3 regions of the Dethiobacter alkaliphilus AHT 1 genome follow, and region 2 is predicted to be linked to each of the others. Evidence: riboswitches for the same ligand, from Rfam matches in the RefSeq annotation. Region 2 holds a riboswitch; each other region holds the start of a gene.
The links. A riboswitch is a leader RNA that binds a small molecule or an ion and turns the genes downstream of it on or off. The one in region 2 is predicted to bind cyclic di-GMP.

Region 1: linked by a shared signal. The riboswitch ahead of DEALDRAFT_RS04740 (transglutaminase-like domain-containing protein) and the one ahead of DEALDRAFT_RS15700 (diguanylate cyclase) in region 2 are both predicted to bind cyclic di-GMP.
Region 3: linked by a shared signal. The riboswitch ahead of DEALDRAFT_RS10395 (methyl-accepting chemotaxis protein) and the one ahead of DEALDRAFT_RS15700 (diguanylate cyclase) in region 2 are both predicted to bind cyclic di-GMP.

What each region holds. Positions count from the first base shown of each region.
Region 1 covers NZ_ACJM01000004.1:63,605-67,796, forward strand. The annotation lists gene DEALDRAFT_RS04730 (LPXTG cell wall anchor domain-containing protein) at 1-184, shown strand, start outside; gene DEALDRAFT_RS15865 (class E sortase) at 273-902, shown strand; gene DEALDRAFT_RS04740 (transglutaminase-like domain-containing protein) at 1,019-2,347, opposite strand; cyclic di-GMP riboswitch class I at 2,444-2,528, opposite strand; gene DEALDRAFT_RS17530 (Vmc-like lipoprotein signal peptide domain-containing protein) at 2,772-2,885, shown strand; gene DEALDRAFT_RS04745 (c-type cytochrome) at 3,034-3,396, shown strand; gene hcp (hydroxylamine reductase) at 3,603-4,192, shown strand, end outside.
Region 2 covers NZ_ACJM01000001.1:100,059-104,250, reverse strand. The annotation lists gene DEALDRAFT_RS00535 (hypothetical protein) at 36-224, shown strand; gene DEALDRAFT_RS15700 (diguanylate cyclase) at 393-1,883, opposite strand; cyclic di-GMP riboswitch class I at 1,949-2,034, opposite strand; gene DEALDRAFT_RS00525 (carbon-nitrogen hydrolase family protein) at 2,218-3,093, shown strand; gene DEALDRAFT_RS00520 (carbon-nitrogen hydrolase family protein) at 3,083-4,117, shown strand; gene DEALDRAFT_RS00515 (MFS transporter) at 4,178-4,192, opposite strand, start outside.
Region 3 covers NZ_ACJM01000010.1:91,116-95,307, forward strand. The annotation lists gene DEALDRAFT_RS10390 (hypothetical protein) at 1-774, shown strand, start outside; gene DEALDRAFT_RS10395 (methyl-accepting chemotaxis protein) at 858-2,057, opposite strand; cyclic di-GMP riboswitch class I at 2,164-2,251, opposite strand; gene DEALDRAFT_RS10405 (NAD(P)/FAD-dependent oxidoreductase) at 3,261-4,192, opposite strand, start outside.

The sequences.
Region 1 (4,192 bases), on a different contig from region 2:
GCTTCCAGATGAGACTCCCGCCGGTGACGACGATGACGAGGACGTTGGCCAGCTTCCCGATGAGACTCCTGCCGGTGACGACGAAGAGTTACCCGTAACCAGTGGAACCGACTTCCTGATGCTGGGACTGGGAACCGCAATGACTACAGGTGGCTTGGTACTCCGTCGACGCAAGCGTAAATAACAATTAAAAAGAAACCCCGACGGGGTTTCTTTTTTTCCCAGGCTAGTTGTATTATAATGGAAATATAATCTTTAAATGAGGTGGCTTCATGAAACGAGCTATTAACATCTTTAGCGTCCTCCTTATCTTCAGTGGCTTGGCACTTGTAGCCACCCCCATCTACAGATATGCTGTGGGAATCTATTATCAAAGCGCAGAACGGGCAGCTATGGTCGGTGAAGCTCCCGAATATGAACCTGTCAAATCTATTGACCCAGTCGTTCTGCAGGAAGAAATGGAAGTAGACCCTACCAAACTCCCACAATTTAATGGTGTACTTGAAATTCCCAATATTGATTTGGATGTGGTGGTTGTCCAAGGAGTTTCTCAGGAAGACCTCAGACGTGGAGTTGGTTTTTATCCTCAAAGCACACACCCTGAATACGGCAACGTATCGATTGCAGGCCATCGGACAGGTTATGCAGGATGGTTTTTGAAGATTGACAGGTTGGAGCCGGGCGATGAAATTATACTGACACTGGGACCAAACCGCTATCACTACAGCGTTCGCAAACAATTCATTACACATAACCGTGACTGGGATGTAATTGAATCTAACGGCAATGCCGAGCTGACTTTAACCACCTGCCTGATGACCACCAACAGCAGACGCTTAATTGTTAAGGCAGATCTGGTTGAGGTGATTGAGGTTCAGCAGGAAACTCGTGAAATACAATGAAAAAGGGGGAGAGCCGGACATAAATGTCCGGCTCTCTTATTGGGATCTATCACTTGGGGGGTGATAGGGGTTCCGCATAGATATAAATCCCCAATGATAGATGCTTGCATAAAGATTTAATAAAGGGAATGGGTCCAACTAATAGATATTTTACTGCTTTGGTTAAATTTAAGATTCATGTTGTTATAATTCTGGATGATATAACCGTTATGTGGCAGTTTGCCAAAGTAGAGATTAGAGGTCGATCGTGTGGGCTCTGCAGGTACCCATCCCCGACCTTCCAGACTGTATTCAACCCAGGCATGCCTGTAACCGACCAAAGAATAGCTTCCACTTGAAGGCCACCTGCCACCTCTATCCGCATACCCGTATACGACTCTTGCAGGAATGTTTGCCGCTCTAGCTAGTGCAACCGATAGCATTGCATAATCCTCACAGACCCCACTACGGGTCTGAAGTGCCCTGAGTGCGCCACTATTACGGTTGTCTGCTGAGGCATTATAGGAGATGTTGTTAGCTACCCAGCGGGTAATAGCTTGTGCTTTTTCCCAATCCGTTGAAAGACCTTGTGTTATCTGGTTAGATAAATTTACTATTTCTGAATTTGTACTTTCTATTCCGGTGGAAGAACCCAGATATGAAGAACTTTTGTTGCTGTTTGTAGGAATATAGTCTGCAAAAAACTCAATGTTTGAACTCCGTACCTGAGTCTTAATTTCTATAATAATTTCTTCACCGGGTTCTAGCGTGCCCAGTGAAAACACTGCAACCCTTGTCCCTGACACGGTTTCAATTTCAGGTTCTATGGAAAAACTCTCATTTCTGCGTGATTGATACAAAGAACTGGAACTGACTAGCGGCACCTCAACACGAACATCTTTAGCTTCCTTATCACTGGTGTTTTTAACATCCACCTGCATCATATACCGATGGTCACGTGATGACCAGGTACGGTATGGATTGGCTCGAGTTGGTGCTACTTCCTCTACAACTTCAACCTCAACGGGCTCCTCTTTGGCTTCAGGCTTGTCATCTCTTCTTTCGGCGATGGTTGTTGTGTTGCTCTGCTGAGAACTTGTATTGTTCCTGGAGCTGTTTTCTGTATTGGCAGAAGCCGTTGCGCTTCGTTCTGCAGGTTTGTTTTCTTCGGTGGCTTCGTCTTGCTGCTCTTCCTGTACTTCCTGATCTTCTTCTTTCTGCTCTTCTTCCTCTATGTCATCTGTTGTTATTTGCTGTGATGGTGGCAGTTCGGTTGCCGCAGTTGGTGCCGTTGGTACTGGTGCTGCCTGCTCCTCAGGCTTGTACGATTCGTCTGCACTGGCTAATACCGCCTCAGGTTCCCGCTCACCGCCAAACGGTGAGAGTTGATGCATGGCAAAAGAGCTGCTGGCAAACAAGAACACCACTGCTACGTACACTAAAAACTTGGAAAAACCTTTTTTCATTTCCTTTACCCCCGTTTCCGGAGGGGCCCTCGACCTGCCGAATAAAAAAAACTTCAGCCGTAGCTAAAGTTTTTTAGAAATACAAAAACTCCGCTCTTCGGCAACCTGGCGATCGTAGGCGTGTGCCCTTAGACCCATGGCTTTGCGTCCCTGCCTTTCAGCAGGTTTGCCTTTGTCGGATAGGAGACCCCATTCCGCTTTTTAAATTTTTTCCGGTTCCCACACCGGGTTTTATAGATCCCGTACTCCCCTTTTCTACACTCTTATCTAATTTCCTGCTTATTTCCAAAAAAAACTAAAGTTTTTTTATTTTTTTTTCTTTTTTACCCTAAGTTAAACTACAAGAGTCAAAAAAATTACCATAATACCGGAATGATTTTGCGACAAATTGCCGAATTATAGCGTAGCTGGAGGTGAATTACAGGTGCTTCTTGCTTTAATTGCGGCCGTTGCCGTAGGTTGCGGTGATAATACGGAACAACCTCCGGCCGGGGAAGATGACAACGGGGACGAGATGAAGAGTATCAGCAAGTTATAGAATATCTTGAAGAGAATTTCAGCAGCTAGCCAGGCATAACAGCCTGGTTTTTTTTGCTTCCAGCGAACTGAAACCATTTGTTAATTTAAACCCGGTGTTTCTATAGTAAGATAAGAACTAACAAAAAAAGTAATCGAGGTGGTTAACTGTGTTTAGCAAAAAATCTTTTGTTTTATTTCTGCTTCTGGCTCTGGTAACGGTTTTTGCTATAGGTTGTGGGGATAATACCGGGAATTACTCTAATGAAGACAATAATGAAGAATATGTAAATGGAGAAAATAACGAGGATTATACTGACGGCGATAATAACAATGAGGTATTGCCGGCATTAACCGGAGCTGAGTTGGTAGAAGAACGCTGCAGCCAGTGTCATGGCCTTGACCAGGTTTACCGAGAACGGGGTAACTGGCCAGCGACTGTGGACCGGATGGTGGATAAGCGTCCTGGCCTGCTTGACGATGATGAATACGATCTTGTAGTAGAATATCTTGAAGAAAACTATGGTAACTAGCCGGGCATTTTGCCTGGCTCTTTTTTAAGTCTTAAGTTTTGTGAAAGCATTTGTTAATTCATTCCTTTCATTCCTATAGTAACATTGTAGGTGTAATGGAGAAAATAAAATTGAAAAAGGTGACGTACATCACATTATTGTGATTTGCTATCCTATAAAATAAAACCAATCCAGTCACAAAATTCAAGGAGGTTGATTAAATGAGTATGTATTGTAACCAGTGTGAACAGACGGCAAAGGGGATTGCCTGTACTACTCACGGCGTGTGCGGCAAGGACCCGGAAGTATCGGCGCTGCAGGATCTTTTGGTTCATGCAGTTATGGGTCTGTCACTCTATGCCGTTGAGGGCCGCAAAAAAGGGATTACAGATCCTGAGGTGGACCGGTTCACAGTCAAGGCCATCTTCACCACCCTTACCAACGTGGATTTCGATCCCGCCCGTTTCCAAAATTACATCAATGAGGCAGTTGCCATGCGGGATAAGCTGAAAGAAAGAGTTGGTGTCAGCTTTGATCACAATTCTGCTAACTTCCAACCGGCCTCTGATGTTGCCGGCTTGACTGAACAAGGCAAACAAGTGAGCCTGGATTCTGATAAAGAAACGGATGCCGATATTCAGTCTATGCAGCAAATCCTCCTTTATGGGGTTAAGGGTGTGGCTGCCTATGCGGACCATGCTGCCATTCTGAATCAGACTGATGAGAAGGTATATGCGTTCATTCAGGAAGCCATGGCTGCCCTGACCCGTAACGACCTGGAAGCAAATGATTGGCTGGGCCTGATTCTTAAGTGCGG
Region 2 (4,192 bases):
AGCACTGCAAATAAATACTACAGGAGGTAGTGAGCATGAAAAAATTCTTTGTTGTTTCACTGATGGCGCTGACGTTACTTATGTTTAGCGGCTCGGCCTTTGCCAACTCTTCAAATCATGTAGCACAAATGGCAAGGATGCACGGCGGCGAGCACATCGCCGAGTGTGCGCAAACAATGGATCAAGGTGTTTCAGCTATGGCAACCGCTGACTGTGTGATGTAAAGGTAGCTTGCCATAGGATCACTTAAATACTCCCAAATTGCAATGCGACAGGGAACGTCCCTGTCGCACTTTTTTTTGTAAGCAATTATACATTTTGCAACTGCACAGTTATGGCGATATGCAGTATTGAATCGCACGCGTTGAGGGAACCGAATAAGCGCGCCTTTCTTACTGCGGATAATACGTATTACGCACTTCTTTTGCTTTATACATATTGTCGTCGGCTTCTTTAATTAACCTTTCAAAATAGGTGTCTTTGGCATTTTCCACACCGGCCACGCCTGCGGAGACAGTAACCCGGCCGAAAGGCTCGTTTTGCCGGTGGTATATTTCAGCTCCGTAAATACCGGTTACAATACGGGAAGCAATCTCATTGGCCTCTTGTCTGGAGGTGTTGGGCAGGCAGATTACAAATTCTTCCCCTGCGTAGCGGCCACAGACATCATAAGCCCTGATATTTTGCTGAATAATTTCCACCACACGTTTTAGCGTCTTATCCCCGGCCTCACGGCCATACATATCGTTATAGCTTTTAAAGCGGTCCAAGTCCATCATCACAAAGCTGATAGGCCCTTTTTCTCTTCGCATGCGGTCAAACTCTGATTTTGCGCGCATATCAAAAGCTCCCCGGTTCAAGACTCCCAGCAGCCAGTCATTTTGATTGGCCAGTACCAGTTGAGCATTGACACGATTTAAGTCACGGGTGCGTTCCTCCACCTTTACTTCCAGGCTCTTGGCATGCTGTTCTAAATTATCATAGGCTTCAGACAATCTTTCTTCCAGAAAATCAAATGCCGAGCTGACATTTTCTATTTCGTCGCCATCCAAGACCACATCTGCGGCTTTACCGTTAAAACGTGTCAAAGTATCTCTGAGCCGGGTATCCAAAGAAGTTATTGGTTGCACAACCACTCTGGACATCACAGAAGAAGAGCTGCCAAAAAGCAACAGGAGCATTAAGCCGTAGGTGGCAGATAAAATCAAACTGGTCCGATTAGCCCCGGCATAGGCCTCCTCCAGTGGTATCCGAATAGAGAGCGCTGAAACCAACTCTCCCGGTTCTCGCCCAAAGGAGCGCTCCGGTCCGTAATAATCTACAAGCCCCGCAGGGGCCTGCTCCGCAGTGCCGTGACACTGTATACAGCCTTCCTCCATATATTCACCGGGCTGCATATAAACAAAGTATGTTTTGTCATTCCAGTCCATAACTTCCCTGATTTCATCTATTTCGCCGCTATTAAAACGTCTTAGCGCTTCAACTTCGTAGTCATATGCTTCATTTTGCGGGCTGCGGGCATTAACCGCCACCTCTTTATAGTAGTAATTAACAGGGACAAGCGGATCCAGATGCTCATTTATCTGACGAATCATATAAGTGGACGACATCAGCTCAGGGATAAAATCATCCTCTCCCAGATCCGAGGCATCAAAGAAAGAAGGCTTTTGTTCCTGGTTAATAAACGTGTGAACCGCCAGGTTCTGTGAGGCCAGCACCTGACTAAGCCGGTACGCCTCCTGATTTGCCACCCGTTTCATATTAATATTAATCACGGAAATAAAGATTACCCCAAAAAAGATTAATAATAATAAAATAGGCCGATACAATTTGCCTTTAATACTTGTCTGCCCATCATTGAACAACAATCTCCGCAGTTTCATAAGCGCCCCCCGAAATCTCTGACGTAAACCGGTGTTGCTTTAAAGCGTAAACAAGCAAAAACACCTTTGGCAACCGGCTGTCATAGCGGCATTCCGCCTTAGACCCATAGCTTTGCGTCCCCGCTTTTCAACGGATTTGCCTTTTATACTGGTGCAATTAGTAACAGCTTTTTCTTCTATCTATTCTATTCTGTTCAACGTATAACAGGTTGGCCATACTGTCAACCCATGTATCTTAACAAAACATTAATGATGTCCACATTAAGATATTTTCCCTGCTGTAGCAGGGAAAACAAGGCTGTCCGGGGAATTTCCTCCCAAAGAGGTGATGGCAATGCATGTAATGGCACTAAGCTTTACTGACAGTGATTTTACAACCCCGGGAGCCTACCGGGAGTATTTGCTGCAAACCATCCCATCCACAGAAAATCGGGAAACACTGATTGTTTTGCCTTCCTTTACCGCACTGTACCTGGCTTATCTGTTCGGGGAACTGGCAGACGTGTACGGTTTGGACGAAGCAGCCCGCAAGTTTATTGACCTCCCGCAATCGTGGCACGACGACATAACAGCATTGCACCAAACCATCGCCCGGGATCTTAATGTTTGGCTGGTACCAGGCACCACGTTTGTTCGCAGTAATAGCCGCACCTACCACCAGTCCTGCCTTATTTCACCACAGGGTGAAATCATAGGCCGGCAGCACCAGGCCTTTCTCTCCCGCCGCGAACAACGGTGGGGCCTGTCCCGCGGTGACGATCTGCATGTTTTTAAAGCAGGAAACTATACCGTGGGCATCATCATCGGCACCGATGCCTGGTACCCGGAAACAGGCCGTATCCTGGCCCTAAAGGGCGCAGACCTGGTCTGTCACCCTGGTGCCATGCCCGCCGGGGACAACCGCTGGCGGCAGCTGGCTGCCATGTGGCAGCAGGTTCAGCAGAATCAGTTTTTCTGCGTGGAAAGCCAGCTAAACAGCATGATTGCCGGTGAAGATTTTGCTGCCGCAAGCCAGATCCATGCGCCCTGTGAAATGACGGAGGGGTTTACCGGTATCCTGGCCAAAGAGTCCGCTACCGGCCTGGCCCATGCCGTGCTGGAAGCTAACACCCGGCAAAAAGTAATCAGCAAGTACCCGCTGCTAAAGTTGCAAAACCCGGCAGCTTACAGGCCCCTGGCCTGTCCGGGAGGTGTAAACATTGAAGATTAGGGAATACCTTTTACATAAATATCTGGCCTGGCGCACCCGCCCTGCACTATTGGAGCGCCACTGGCGCAGTAAAAAAGTGCGCTGGCGGCGGACTGACGAGAAACCGGACCGAAAGAAAATTCCGGTGGGCGCAGTACAGCTTGAAGTAAAACTGACAGATAACGCCGGGGAGTATATGGATGAAATGTGCCGCATTACAAACAAAGCCGCCCGACAGGGCGTGCGTCTGTTAGCCTTTCCTGAATACAGCACTTTTCCACTGCTAGGCTACATTCCCGGTATCGAAAAGCTGGCCGAAGGAACAGCAACCGACAACCAGGAAGTCTCTGTTGCCGACCTGTTCCGTTTTGCCGGCCCGTTTTTTAACCGGGTAGCCCACTTTACCTTCTCTAAACTGGCATCAACCTTTGGTCTCTATATAATGTCCGGCAGCATGCCCTATCCTGTGGAAGACAGAGTGGTTAACCGGGCCTTCCTTTATGGACCGGACGGCCAAATCCTGGGCCATCAGGACAAAGTCCATCTGATGCCCATGGAGCACGCCTGGGGATTCTCCGCCGGCGACGCCTTCAATGTCTTTGACACGCCCCTTGGTAAACTGGCCATGCCTGTCTGTATGGACGCCACCTATTTTGAAACCTTTCGCATCCTGGAAAGACAGGGCGCTGAAATTGTCATGGTGCCCATCGCCAATGCCGAAGAGTACAACTACTGGCTGGCTTTGCGCGGCATCTGGCCCCGCGTCCAGGAAAGCATGGTTTACGGCATAAAAAGTGCTCTGGTAGGACAAGTGTTGGGCCATACCCTCACCGGTAAAGCCGGCATCTTTGCCCCACTGGAGCTCACGCCAAACCAAGACGGCACCCTGGCGGAAGCTAAAACCTTCGACAGCCAGGAGTTGGTCACCGCCACCCTGGATTTAGAAGCATTACACAACCTTCGCGCTACCCACCCCTATCTGGGTGACCAAAACCCGGCGCTGATAGCTAAATACAGCCCGGCACCCGATTCCTCAATGAAATGAGCACCATTAATTGGTGCTCATTTTTATGACGCTACGAACAGCCTTTTGTAATTGGAGCGGCTAGCGAACATTAAA
Region 3 (4,192 bases), on a different contig from region 2:
GAAGGGGTCATAACACTTAACGAAGAAAGAGTCACTGCCCACACCGGCAGCATTAATATGGATACGGTGTACCCATCGTTTACAGATGATGCCCAATTCATCTGGTACGATCCCTTCACGTCGGAGCAATACCAAAAACCGGAGGACTACCGCGGCTATCAACAATCAATAACAGGAGTCCCCTTCGAACTGGAATTACAACCGGGCACGCATTTACTGGAGGTTCGTTATCAAAATCCACTGGGCTATGATGAAACCCGTTTTCCCCATGGTACGCATCACTTAACTTACCTGCTCCAACCAGCCTCCTATTGGCAATCCTTTAACAATTTGCAGATAAATGTCACCCTGCCCTCGGCCAGCTATCGGTTAGCAAGTTCACTGCCTCTGGAGAAAACCGGCTCCAGAACATGGTCGGCTACATTCTCCCAACTACCCGCAGAAGACTTACACATCTCCTTTATTAATACTGCAAACATGTGGCTCGGACCTTATTCAACCAGGGGAAATCTCTGGCTTTTGCTCCCAATTCTTACTTTAACTGTTTATTTGCTTTCAAAAAAGGTCCATACAATAAATACCAAACCCGGACTGATTTTTCTTGCCCTTCTATCTGTTTTTACCGGCTGGATTGTCTGGTCCATTCTAACTTTGCCAATGCTCCCCTACCCCTTTACATTTTTACAATACCCACTCCTGGCAATCTTTTTAATCTGGCTGTTTGCTATCCTGAAAAAAGCATATCTAAATTTAAATATCAGCATAACCTCTTAACCATACAGCTATCTTCCAACAAAAACGGCAACAATAAAAATAATTTCATTAAAAAAACCGATTACACGCCTCTAATCGGTTTTTCATTGCGCAACTATATGTATTTTGCTAATATTAAAGCCAGATATCATACTTGTCAGTTTATTGACCATGTTTTGCAGTTCTGTTGTGGCTGTGGCCACTTCCTGCATTGTTGCAGTCTGTTCCTCAACAGCTGCAGATACTTCCTGACTGCCCACTCCGATTTGTTCAGACGCATTACTTACTTCTTCAATCTGAGCGACTATTTCCTCAATGTTTTTAATTATCAGCTTTAGATCAGATCCCATAGAATTTATTGATTCGAGACCACTGTCAACTTCTACAACACTCTCATCTATGGTTTTTACAACATCCTTTGTTTCAAGCTGCACATCGTTGATTAAACTTTCTATTTCAAAAGCAGACTTGGAAGACTGGTCGGCTAATTTACGTATTTCTTCGGCAACAACTCCAAAACCTCTGCCGTGCTCTCCTGCCCTGGCTGCCTCTATGGCAGCATTTAAGGAGAGCAGGTTTGTTTGTTCGGCGATATTTTTAATGGTTTCGGTAATACCGCTGATGTTTTGAGCATTACCATCCAAAGAAGTTACCGAACTCTTAAGATCTTTTACCTTATCAGATATGGTCTGCATTTGTGCTTCTGCGTCGTTTAGCGTTTTATCACTTTCTTTAGAGCGTTTTGCGATATTGCCTCCGGCCTCGTTCATCGCCTTGGCGTTTTCACTGACATCAGTGGCATTATTTGCGAAATCATTGGATAAGGCCGCTACTTCTTCAAAAGAAGCATTGATTTCCTCTGCAGAAGATGCAAGGGACATGGTAGATTCATTGACTTTATCAGTTAGTGAGTTTATCTCTTTAATTAACGAACTTACAAAGCCGGCGCTTTCATTAAAAACAGCACCTAACAGCTCAAACTCATCCCCCGTCTTAATCTCGACCTTTTTACTAAAGTCGTTTTGGGCCAAATCTTGCGCAAAGGTTTTTAAAGAATCAATAGGTTTTTTAATAAACAGGCGGATTATTAAATAAGCTCCAAACGCACTGAAAATGACAGACGCTGCAATTGATACTAATTGTATAATCCGTTCCGGAAAGTCAAATGCTTCTATATTGCTTAAAACAAATCCCTGTCCTACTGAAATAAGAGAAGTTAAAACAATTATACTGATGGTTAACTTCAATTGGAGACCGGCTCTACCCTTAGTAACGTTATTAAGTGAAAAATTCAAATTAGCCATATGCTCCCCCTAGTATGCTATAGTTTGTTTCACAACACAGCTGTCAGCATCACTTCCGTAACCCATCACCCCCGCTTATTAATTAGCCCCATAAAAAAAATACACTTTCGATAACCAGGCTGTCATGACACAAAATGTGCCGTAGACCCTTAGCTTTGCGTCCCTGCTTTTCAACAGGTTTGCCATTATCCAGTGTGATATCAAAAATTTCTATCTGTAAAGTAGGGCATATATACCTTGTTAAAGTATAATTCCTCTTCCATATTTGGACAATATATCTCAAGACTTATTTTCACATATAAAAAGAGCACAAATTAAGCCTTCAGCCTTAGGGCTGAATCAGCTGGCCAATGAACCAGCAAAAAATAAAAACCACAGTGCTTAAACCACTGTGGTTACTAGTTTTCTGTGTTACTTTATCAGCTTACCGTTTATCTGCTGTATCAATGTTTATGAGTCTAGTTTTTACAAACGTCTGAATGTAAAAGATGTCGTGAGAAGAGTATTTCGTAGCTTCGAATTAAATGTTTAGTCTCTGCTTTGTCATGACTTATCTCTATTAAATACAAATAACATTTACGTGCCAGATCAACTTTATTATTTTCGTACTGCAACAGAGCAAAATTTCTTAGTTCATTGCAGAATTCATAATAGTCTGTAACAGCTTGCCGATACCCGTCTATCTTGCCTGTGTAATCAGGTGTTTTCCTATTTGCACAAGAGCAGTGGTTAATCAGGGTTTTATTATGATATGAACGAAGACCCTTAGTAATAATCTCATTTGGGATAAAAGATAAGTCTGCCTTAAAATACTCAATATTTAACTGTTGTGATTCTGATTCCGATCTCTCAAAGAACACCTTTTTGAATGTCCCAATAAACATCGAAACCCACCCCCATATACAGAAGTTTAATCTCCTTTAGGGGATTAGCCATTTATTATATCGTATTTTTCATATGGACATTGTTTTTTATAACCCCACTATCAAGATTAAATCACCCCTAAAATAATTAACGAAGACAATTATACAAACACCTCCCTCTGTGATTGTTATTTTTTTAACAAGCATGTTCTACTTATTTTATATCATGATGTGTGGCTAGATGTCTATAGCAAATAAAAACTTAATAACTTCTTTTTCCTGCAAATTACAAGTGTTTTTGACATTGTTTTTTCCTGGTTGCCAAACTGTTTGGCACCGGTTAAAAACTTATTAGATTAACTACCATTCGCGCGATACTCAAACAGCAGGTAAGCCCTGGGGAGTCTATGCCAACCAGGTTAATAACCCCTCTGAGGCCGCGCTTGTTTTCGTGGCGAATAATAAAATCGCGGAAAGGATCTCCAGGACCCTGCAACTTCGGCCTTATCCCCGCCATATCAGGCTCCAGATCCTCTATGTTTAAAAAGGGCAAATAGTCTTTAACTGCATCATAAAAATCGCCAACGTTATTTTCGTCAACCGAATAATCAATTTCATCCACATAAAAAGCACTGGGACCCAACCTTACACCTCCATCAAGATTTCTGGTAAGGTGAATTCCCAAACTCTTAAGTTTTTTATCAGGTGGTGGGTAGATCAAATGATTTGTAACCAATCCCTTACCGGAGCGGATGGTAAAGTATTCTCCTTTACAAGGATGTATTTTATAGCCTTCTTTTTCTACGTCAATACCCAGTAAAGTAGCGATGTAGTCCGAGTTAAGGCCGGCACAATTAATAAGCCAGGAACACTTGACAGCACCACTGCTTCCATCAGGATTAGTAAACTCTACAACATAACAGTCCCCCTGCGGCGACACGCCTTTCACATTGTGACCGTAGACTGCCATTGTGCCACCCTGAAGAGCCTGCCACTCAAGCTTCTTCATTAAGCTGTGAGTATCAATGATACCGGTAGACGGGGAAAGAAGTGCTCCTTTGCAGGCAATATGGGGCTCGATATTTTTAACTTCACTCTCACTTAGGAAACATAGATCTTCTACCCCGTTGGCCCGGGCATTCTCCTGCAAAGTGTGCAAATAGGGTAGATCCTCATCCTTGATGGCAATTACCAACTTACCCAAACGGTTATGAGGAACTCCATGCTTCCGGCAAAAATCATATAAAAGCTCTTTGCCCTCAACACAGAGAC